Azospirillum brasilense: one gene and its partner. The protein of the gene in region 1 interacts with the protein of each later gene in a pairwise test. Links are inferred from orthologs where the notes say so. Each region holds a gene or a part of one and is shown in the gene's direction. Other genes may lie near its edges.

Region 1 (4,375 bases):
TGCGCCACATGGGCAGCCCGCACTTCCTATTCGGGCTCAGCCGCGACGACGTGACCAAGGGCAAGCCGGACCCCGAGCCCTACCTGACCGCCGCCGCCCGCCTCGGCGTGCCGCCCGCGGCCTGCGCGGTGATTGAGGACAGCCCGACCGGCGCCCGCGCCGCCAAGGCCGCTGGCATGCTGACCATCGCCTGGCCGCAGCACGCCGACCTGCTGTTCGACGCCGCGGACCATGTGGTCACGGACCCGGCGGAGCTGGACTGGGACGGCCTGTGCGGCCTTGCGGAGCGCATGGCGGCGGACTGACCGCCGCCCTCTGGGCGCTTCAGCCCTTCACGATGAAGAAATAGACGGTCATCGCCACGCCGACGACGATCACGAACTTGCGCAGGATCGGCGGCGGGATGTGCCGGGCGACGGCAGCCCCGGCGTAGCCGCCGGCCATGGCGGCGACCAGCATGATCAACGCCTCGTTCCAGTAGACCGCGCCGCCGAGGACGAAGGCCACCACCGCCACCGCGTTGAGGCAGCCAGAGACCAGCGCCTTCAGCCCGTTCATCGCGTGTAGGTCGGTCAGGCCGAAGACGCCCAGCGTCGCCAGGATCAGGATGCCGATCCCCCCGCCGAAATAGCCGCCGTAGATGGCGATGAAGAACTGCACGATCAGCACCGTGTTGTGGCCGACCTTGAAGTTGCGGCGGATGTAGGCCGACACCTTCGGGCCGAAGGCGAACAGCACCGTCGCGAACAGCAGCAGCCAGGGGATGACCGCCTCGAACACGCGCTGCGGCGTCCACAGCAGGAGCAGCGCGCCCAGCAGCCCGCCGATCAGGCTGACGCCGAGGAAGGCCGGCAGGCTGACCTCCTTGATCCGTCCCAACTCCCGCCGGTAGCCGTAGGCGCTGGCCAGCGCGCCCGGCGACACCGCCACCGTGCTGGTGGCGTTGGCGTTCAGCGGCGGCACGCCGGCCATGATCAGCGCCGGGAAGGTCAGGAAGCTGCCGCCACCGGCCACGGCGTTGAGCACGCCCGCGAAGAAGGCGGAGACGATCAGCAGCAGGGTCAGCATGGGGCCACGGTCCGGCGGGTGGAAAAGCCCGCGGACTATGCCTTCTCGGCGACGCTTACGGTACTGCGTTTTCGGCGGTGCGGTATTTCACGTACGGCCGGTGGGGTCTAGCGGGTCGGGGGAAGCGTACGGAGGTACGTGACCAGGGCGCCCAGCTCGCCGTCGCTCATGGACTTGTAATAGTGATAGCCCATCGGCGGGCTCAGTCGGCTGCCGTCGGGACGTACACCCTCCGTGATGGCCTTGCCGATCTCCGCGTCGGTCCATCCGCCCAGCCCGTGCTCCTTGTCCTGCGTGATGTTGCGGGACACCGCGTTGCCCCACGGCCCGGTGAAGTTGCGCCCGCCGGCCCCCATGCGGGTCATGTCGAGCCGCCCGTCCGGCAGCATCGGCGTGTGGCACTCCATGCAGTGGCCGAGCGGCCCGGCCATGTACGCGCCGTAGGTCACCGGGTCCGTACGCGGCACCTCCGCCACCGTCCCGACCGGCGGGCCGTAGGCGGCGGGCAGCGCCATGCGGTACTCCGACTTCGGGACAGAATGCCGCACCGGCGGAACGCTGCGCAGATAGGCGACGATGGCGCGCAGGTCGCCGTCCGACAGGCCGCGGTAGAAGCCGAAAGGCATCGGCGGGCCGATCAGACTGCCGTCGGGGCGCTTGCCCTCGCGGATGGCGGTGATCAGCTGCTCGTCGGTCCAGCGCCCGATCCCCGTCTCCGGGTCCGGCGTGATGTTGGAGGCGTAGGCGGTGAAGGGGTCCTCGACGAAGGGCGTCCCGCCGGCCAGTTCGCGTCCCGCCACCGGACCGCCCGGCCCCTGCGGCGTGTGGCAGTTGCCGCAGGCGACGATTCCGTTGACCAGGGCGCGCCCCCGTTCCACAGGCGATTCCAGCGCCGTTTCGGCCCAGGCCGTCGCGATCATGCCGGACAGCATCAGGCACGCGGCGACGCTGCCGCGGCGGACAAGCCGGACCATGGGCCGGACCATGGGGTTCTCCCTCACCGATGATGCGGAAAGCCACGCTACCCCCGCAATCGGCCGCGGCACAGACGGATTGTTGAGTACACCGATCAGCAATTCGGCTTAGCCGCCATGGCTTTCGCGGAGCCGCGGGATGGGCTATGGTTCCGGCCCTTTTTGTTTGGCGAACGCCACTGGAGTGAGACCGATGTCCGCCCTGCTTGAGACCACCGACGCCTTGCACGATCAGATGCTCGCCCTCGGCCGCGCCGCCCGCGCCGCCGCGGCGGAGCTGGCGACCGTGCCAAGCCCGTCGAAGGATCAGGCCTTGCGGGCGGCGGCCGCCGCGATCCGCGCCCGCAAGGCGGAGATCCAGGCGGCCAACGACGCGGACGTCGCCGCCGCCCGGGAGCGCGGCCTCGCCGGCCCCATGATCGAGCGCTTGGCCCTCAACGACGCCCGCATCGAGGCGATGGCCAAGGGGCTGGAGGATATCGCCGACTTCCCCGATCCCATCGGCGGCGTCATCGCCGAATGGACCCGCCCCAACGGGCTGGCCATCCAGCGCGTGCGCGTGCCGCTGGGCGTGATCGGCATCATCTACGAGAGCCGCCCCAATGTGACCGCCGACGCCGGCGGCCTCTGCCTGAAGTCGGGCAACGCGGCGATCCTGCGCGGCGGCTCGGAGAGCATCCGCTCATCCCGCGCCATCGCCGCCTGTCTGGCCGACGGCCTGCGCGCCGCCGGTCTGCCGGAGGCGGCGATCCAGCTCGTCCCGACCACGGACCGGGCGGCGGTCGGCCACATGCTGACCATGCGCGATTTCATCGACGTGATCGTCCCGCGCGGCGGGAAGTCGCTGATCCAGCGCATCGCCGAGGAGAGCCGCATCCCGGTCATCAAGCATCTGGACGGCAACAACACCGTCTATGTCGACGCCGGGGCCGACCCGGAGAAGGCGCGCAAGGTGGTGATGAACGCCAAGATGCGCCGCACCTCGATCTGCGGCGCCGCCGAGACGCTGCTGGTCGACCGCCGGATCGCCGACGCCGTCCTGCCGGTGCTGGTGAAGGATCTGCTGGACGCCGGCTGCGCCGTCCGTGGCGACGCCGCCGCCCAGGCCGCCGACCCGCGCGTGACGGCGGTGACGGCGGAGGACTGGGACACCGAGTATCTCGACGCCATCATCGCCTGCGGCGTGGTGGACGGGGTGGACGGGGCGATCGACCACATCAACCGCCACGGCTCCCACCACACCGACGCCATCGTGACCGAGGACCCGTCGGCGGCGGAGCGCTTCCTCCAGCGCATCGACAGCGGCATCGTGCTGTGGAACGCCAGCACCCAGTTCGCCGACGGCGGCGAGTTCGGCATGGGTGCCGAGATCGGCATTTCCACCGACAAGTTCCACGCCCGCGGCCCGGTGGGGGCGGAGCAGCTGACCAGCTACAAGTATGTCGTGCGCGGCGATGGCCAGACGCGGCCGTAACACGTCCATCCACGAGCCCCCCTCCCAACCTCCCCCCGCTTTGCAGGGGGAGGAGTCAATCCCCTCCCCTGCGAAGCGGGGGAGGGTTAGGGTGGGGGTACCGTGAAACCACCCCCCCACCGCTACGCCGGCCCGCTCCACGCCGGCCTGCGCATCGGGCTGCTCGGCGGCTCCTTCAACCCGGCCCACGCCGGGCACCGGCACATCAGCCTGTACGCGCTGAAGGCGCTGGGGCTGGATCAGGTGTGGTGGCTGGTCAGCCCGCAGAACCCGCTGAAGCCGGTGCGGGGCATGGCACCGCTCGCCGAACGGCTGGAGGAGGCCCGGCGCACCGCCCGCCATCCGGCCATCCGGGTCACCGCCATCGAGCGCGAGCTTGGCACCCGCTACACCGCCGACACGCTGGCCAAGCTGAAGCGGCGCTTCCCGAAAACGCGCTTCGTCTGGCTGATGGGGGCGGACAATCTTCGGCAAATCCCCCGCTGGCGGCATTGGACGCGCATCTTCCGGCTGGTGCCGGTTGCAGTTCTCGCCCGTCCAACTTATTCTATGGGAGCGCTTGGTGGCATGGCCGCTCAGCGCTATGCCCGTCGCCGGGTGAGCATGCACAAGGCCAAGGGGTTGGCCGGTTCGAAAACACCGGCCTGGATTTTCCTCCGCAACCCGCTGCATCCGGCTTCGGCGACGGCGATCCGCCGGGCACGCGCCAGCGGGTCGTGACCCTGTATCGCGAGGTAGGTACCATCAACACGTTCATCGAACCGGCCGCGCCCGTTGTGCGGCCCGCGCCCGTTCCCGTTCCCCAGCCGGACGAACTGAAGGCGCTCGTCGAGAAGTCCCTGGACGACGATCAGGCCGA
Region 2 (4,405 bases), on another replicon or contig:
GGGCAACCCGAAGCAGATCAAAGATTGGGATGACCTGCTGAAGCCGGGCGTCCAGGTCATCACCCCGAACCCGAAGACCTCGGGCGGGGCGCGCTGGAACTATCTGGCGGCCTGGGCCTATTCGCTGGAGAAGAACGGCAACGACGAGGCCAAGGCCAAGCAGTTCGTCGCCGACCTGTTCAAGAACGTGCCGGTGCTGGATAGCGGCGCCCGCGGCTCCACCGTCACCTTCACGCAGCGGCAGCTCGGCGACGTGCTGCTGGCCTGGGAGAACGAGGCCTTCCTGTCGCTCCAGGAGTTCGGCGCCGACAAGTTCGACATCGTCGTGCCGTCCCTGTCGATCCTGGCGGAGCCGCCGGTCGCGGTCGTTGATTCGGTGGTCGACCGCAAGGGAACGCGCAAGGCGGCGGAAGCCTACCTGAACTTCCTCTACACCCCTGAGGCGCAGGAGATCGCGGCGAAGAACTTCTACCGCCCGCGTCTGCCCGAGGTCGCTGCGCGGTATGCGGATCGCTTCCCGAATGTTAAGCTTGTGACCATCGACGGTTCCTTCGGGGGCTGGCGCACGGCGCAGGAGAAGCATTTCGCGGATGGCGGCGTCTTCGACCAGATCTACCAGAAGGGCCGCTGACCCGTGGTCGCGGCAACCACCAGCGACGCCGTGCTCCCCAATTCGGGGGGCACGGTGTTGAGCGTTCTTCGGAAACCCAGCGTCCTGCCCGGCTTCGGGCTGACCCTGGGATTCACGCTGACCTATCTGTCCCTGATCGTCCTGCTGCCGCTGGCCGCGCTGGCGCTGAAGGCGGCCGGGCTGGGCTGGTCGGGCTTCTGGGACGCGGTGCTGACGCCGCGCGTCCTGTCCGCCTTCAAGGTCAGCTTCGGGTTGTCGCTGGCCGCCGCCGCGGTCAACGCCGTCTTCGGCTTCATTGTCGCCTGGGTGCTGGTGCGCTACCGCTTCCCCGGCGACCGGATCGTCGACGCGCTGGTGGACCTGCCCTTTGCCCTGCCCACCGCGGTGGCCGGCATCGCGCTCAGTGCGCTGTACGCGCCCAACGGCTGGATCGGCTCCCTGCTGATGGAATGGTTCGGGCTGAGGGTGGCCTTTACGCCGCTGGGCATCGCCATCGCCCTGACCTTCATCGGCCTGCCCTTCGTGGTGCGCACCGTGCAGCCCATACTCCAGGACCTGCCGCCGGAGGAGGAGGAGGCCGCCGCGGCGCTGGGCGCCACGCGCTGGCAGGCCTTCCGGCGGGTGGTGTTCCCCGCGCTCCTGCCGGCCCTGCTGACCGGCTTCGCCCTGTCCTTCGCCCGCGGGGTGGGGGAGTACGGCTCGGTGATCTTCATCGCCGGCAACATCCCCGGCCTGTCGGAGATCCTTCCGCTGCTGATCGTCATCAAGCTGGAGCAGTACGACTATGCCGGCGCCGCCGCGGTCGGCGTGCTGATGCTGATGGCGTCCTTCGTGCTGCTGCTGGCCCTGAACCTGCTGCAAGCCTGGATGAGGGCGCGTCATGCTCGTTAAGAAAACCGTCGGGTTCACCCCGGCGCTGGCCGACAGCCGCTGGGTGAAGGGGCTTCTGATCGGCACGGCGCTGGCCTTCCTGCTGCTGTTCCTGGTGCTGCCACTGGTTGCGGTCTTCGTCGAGGCGCTGCGCCGCGGCACGGACGCCTACTGGGCGGCCCTGATGGAGCCGGACGCGGTGGCGGCGATCAAGCTGACGCTGATCGTCGCGGCCATCGCCGTCCCGATGAACCTCCTCTTCGGCGTGGCGGCGTCCTGGTGCATCGCCAAGTTCGACTTCCGCGGCAAGGACGTGCTGATCACCCTGATCGACCTGCCGTTTTCGGTGTCGCCGGTGATCTCCGGTCTGATCTACGTGCTGCTGTTCGGGCTGCATGGGCTGATGGGGCCGTTCCTGAAGTCGCAGGGCATCCAGATCATCTTCGCCGTGCCGGGGCTGGTGCTCGCCACCGTCTTCGTCACCTTCCCCTTCGTCGCCCGCGAGCTGATCCCGCTGATGCAGGAGCAGGGCAACGAGGAGGAGGAGGCGGCGCTGGTGCTCGGCGCGTCCGGCTGGCAGACCTTCTGGCGCGTCACCCTGCCCAACATCAAGTGGGGCCTGCTGTACGGCGTCCTGCTGTGCAACGCCCGCGCGATGGGCGAATTCGGCGCGGTGTCGGTGGTGTCCGGCCACATCCGGGGCGAGACCAACACGATGCCCCTGCATGTCGAGATCCTCTACAACGAATACAATTTGGTCGCTGCCTTCGCGGTGGCCTCGGTGCTGGCCATGCTCGCCCTCGTCACGCTGGTCGTGAAGTCGGTGCTGGAATGGCGCTTCGGGGCTGAGCTGGCGGCCACCCGGCATTGAGGCGACGCACGTCATGGCGATCCAGGTTTCCGGCATCACCAAGCAATTCGGCAGTTTCCGCGCGCTCGATGCGGTGGACCTCGAAGTCCGCTCGGGCGAGCTACTGGCCCTGCTCGGCCCGTCGGGGTCGGGCAAGACGACCCTTCTGCGCATCATGGCGGGGCTGGAGTTCGCCGACTCCGGCAGCCTCCTGCTCAACGGGGAGGAGGCGCTGAGCCTCACCCCGCGGGAGCGGCAGGTCGGCTTCGTCTTCCAGCATTACGCGCTGTTCCGCCACATGACTGTCTTCGAGAATGTGGCCTTCGGGATGAAGGTGCGGCCGCGCGGCCAGCGCCCGACCTCGACCGAGATCAAGCGGCGCGTCATGGAGTTGCTGGACTTGGTCCAGCTCGCCCATTTCGCCGACCGCTACCCGGCGCAGCTCTCCGGCGGGCAGCGGCAGCGCGTGGCGCTGGCCCGCGCGCTGGCCATCGAGCCGAAGGTGCTGCTGCTCGACGAGCCGTTCGGCGCGCTCGACGCCAAGGTGCGCAAGGAGCTGCGGCGCTGGCTGCGCAAGCTGCACGAGGACATCCACATCACCTCCGTCTTCGTCACCCACGACCAGGAGGAGGCCCTGGAGCTGGCCGACCGCGTCGTGGTGATGAGCCAGGGCCGGATCGAGCAGGTGGGCAGCCCGGCGGAGGTCTACGACCGTCCGGCCTCGGCCTTCGTCTACGAGTTCCTCGGGCAGGTGAACCGCTTCGACTGCGTGGTGGCGGACGGGGTGGCGCGGACGGCCAACGGGGCGCTGTCCATCCCCGCCGACGGCACGGTCCGCGGCCCGGCCATCGCCTATGTGCGCCCGCACGATCTGGGCCTGAGCCCCAGCGCCGGCGGGCCGGGCCGGGTGTCGGGAATCCATGTGGTGGGGCCGGACGCGCGGATCGAGATCGACCTCGCCGGCCTGCCGCTTGAAGCCGAGATGGACCGCGAGCGCCTGTCCGCCCTGGGCCTGCGCCTTGGCGACCAGTGCGCCGTCCACATCGACCGCGCCCGCGTTTTCCCGCAGCCCTGACGGCCTGCGGATGGCGCCCGGCCTACCCGCGAAAAGGGGCGGGTCGGGCGCTCCGCCTCATGCGAACGGGATTCTCGCGGGCCATGGAGTCTGCCCCGTCCGGGCCACGGACTAAGTCCAATGCCGACTCGTAACGCTATTGCCTTCTGGCGATGCGGACGGTGAATGTGTTGAGCCTTCCGCATTGCACCAAATGCAGGAGGCACCGGTGGACCATTCAGGACTGTCGCAGGCCACCGGCCCCGGCGCCGCCGCCCTGCGGACGGACGCCGGGGCCGGAGCCTGGTCGCCGCCGTTGGCGCTCGTGCTGCCGGTGATCCTGGCGCTGCTGCTTCTGCCGCTCATCCTGGTGGAGATGCCGCCGCTGCTCGACTACCCGAACCATCTGGCGCGGGTGGACGTGCTGCTGCATTACCGGTCCGATCCCTTCCTGGCCGACCATTACACCGCCTCCCTGACGCCGGTCCCGAACCTGCTGATGGAGGCGGTGATGCTGCCGCTCGCCAGCGTGCTGCCGCTCTACGTCGCCGGGCGCGTCTACATGGCCCTGGCCGGGCTGCTGACCCTGTTCGGGGCGATGCTGCTGAACCGCACGCTGTTCGGGCGGTGGAGCCTGTGGCCGCTGTGCGGCGCGCTGTTCATCTACAACGCCACGCTGATCGGCGGCTTCATGAGCTTCTCGCTCGGCCTCGGCTTCCTGCTGGTCGGGCTGTCGCTGTGGATCGCGCTGGCGGGACGGCGCTGGCAGGTGCCGGTGGGGATGGGCTGCGCGCTGTTCCTTTATTTCGCCCACGCCATCGTGCTCGGCTCCTTCCTGCTCTGCCTGTTCGCGGTGGAGGCGGTGAAGTATGTGGGGCAGGGGCGCAAGCCGCTGACGCTCGCCAATCTCGGGCGCGACGCCCTGCGCTTCGCCGCGCTTCTGGTCCTTCCCGTGGCCCTGTTCGCCGGCACGGTGGGGACTCACCTCCTCCAGTCCGAC

What was found. Proteins that work in one complex are often made in the same cells at the same time.
Region 2: the proteins of D3869_RS05320 (region 1) and D3869_RS19225 interact in binary tests that used the Escherichia coli proteins (3 or more experiments, as listed by UniProt). The link is inferred for Azospirillum brasilense from one-to-one orthologs.

What each region holds. Positions count from the first base shown.
Region 1 is NZ_CP032345.1:1,082,548-1,086,922, forward strand. The notes cover bases 1,408-4,375. They hold D3869_RS05320 (glutamate-5-semialdehyde dehydrogenase), read left to right. Parts: upstream 1,408-2,235; coding sequence 2,236-3,516; downstream 3,517-4,375. Other genes in these bases: D3869_RS05315 (c-type cytochrome), read right to left, coding at 1,408-2,054; D3869_RS05325 (nicotinate-nucleotide adenylyltransferase), read left to right, coding at 3,619-4,236; rsfS (ribosome silencing factor), read left to right, coding at 4,293-4,375. In the rest of the region: D3869_RS05305 (HAD family hydrolase), read left to right, coding at 1-305; D3869_RS05310 (sulfite exporter TauE/SafE family protein), read right to left, coding at 325-1,068; more of D3869_RS05315, read right to left, coding at 1,176-1,407. UniProt on the Escherichia coli protein: Catalyzes the NADPH-dependent reduction of L-glutamate 5-phosphate into L-glutamate 5-semialdehyde and phosphate. The product spontaneously undergoes cyclization to form 1-pyrroline-5-carboxylate.
Region 2 is NZ_CP032346.1:1,127,097-1,131,501, reverse strand. What follows is about bases 1,409-4,405. They hold D3869_RS19225 (sulfate/molybdate ABC transporter ATP-binding protein), read left to right. Parts: upstream 1,409-2,385; coding sequence 2,386-3,426; downstream 3,427-4,405. Other genes in these bases: D3869_RS19220 (hypothetical protein), read left to right, coding at 3,635-4,405; cysW (sulfate ABC transporter permease subunit CysW), read left to right, coding at 1,512-2,372; cysT (sulfate ABC transporter permease subunit CysT), read left to right, coding at 1,409-1,522. Outside these bases: D3869_RS19240 (sulfate ABC transporter substrate-binding protein), read left to right, coding at 1-631; more of cysT, read left to right, coding at 689-1,408. UniProt on the Escherichia coli protein: Part of the ABC transporter complex CysAWTP involved in sulfate/thiosulfate import. Responsible for energy coupling to the transport system.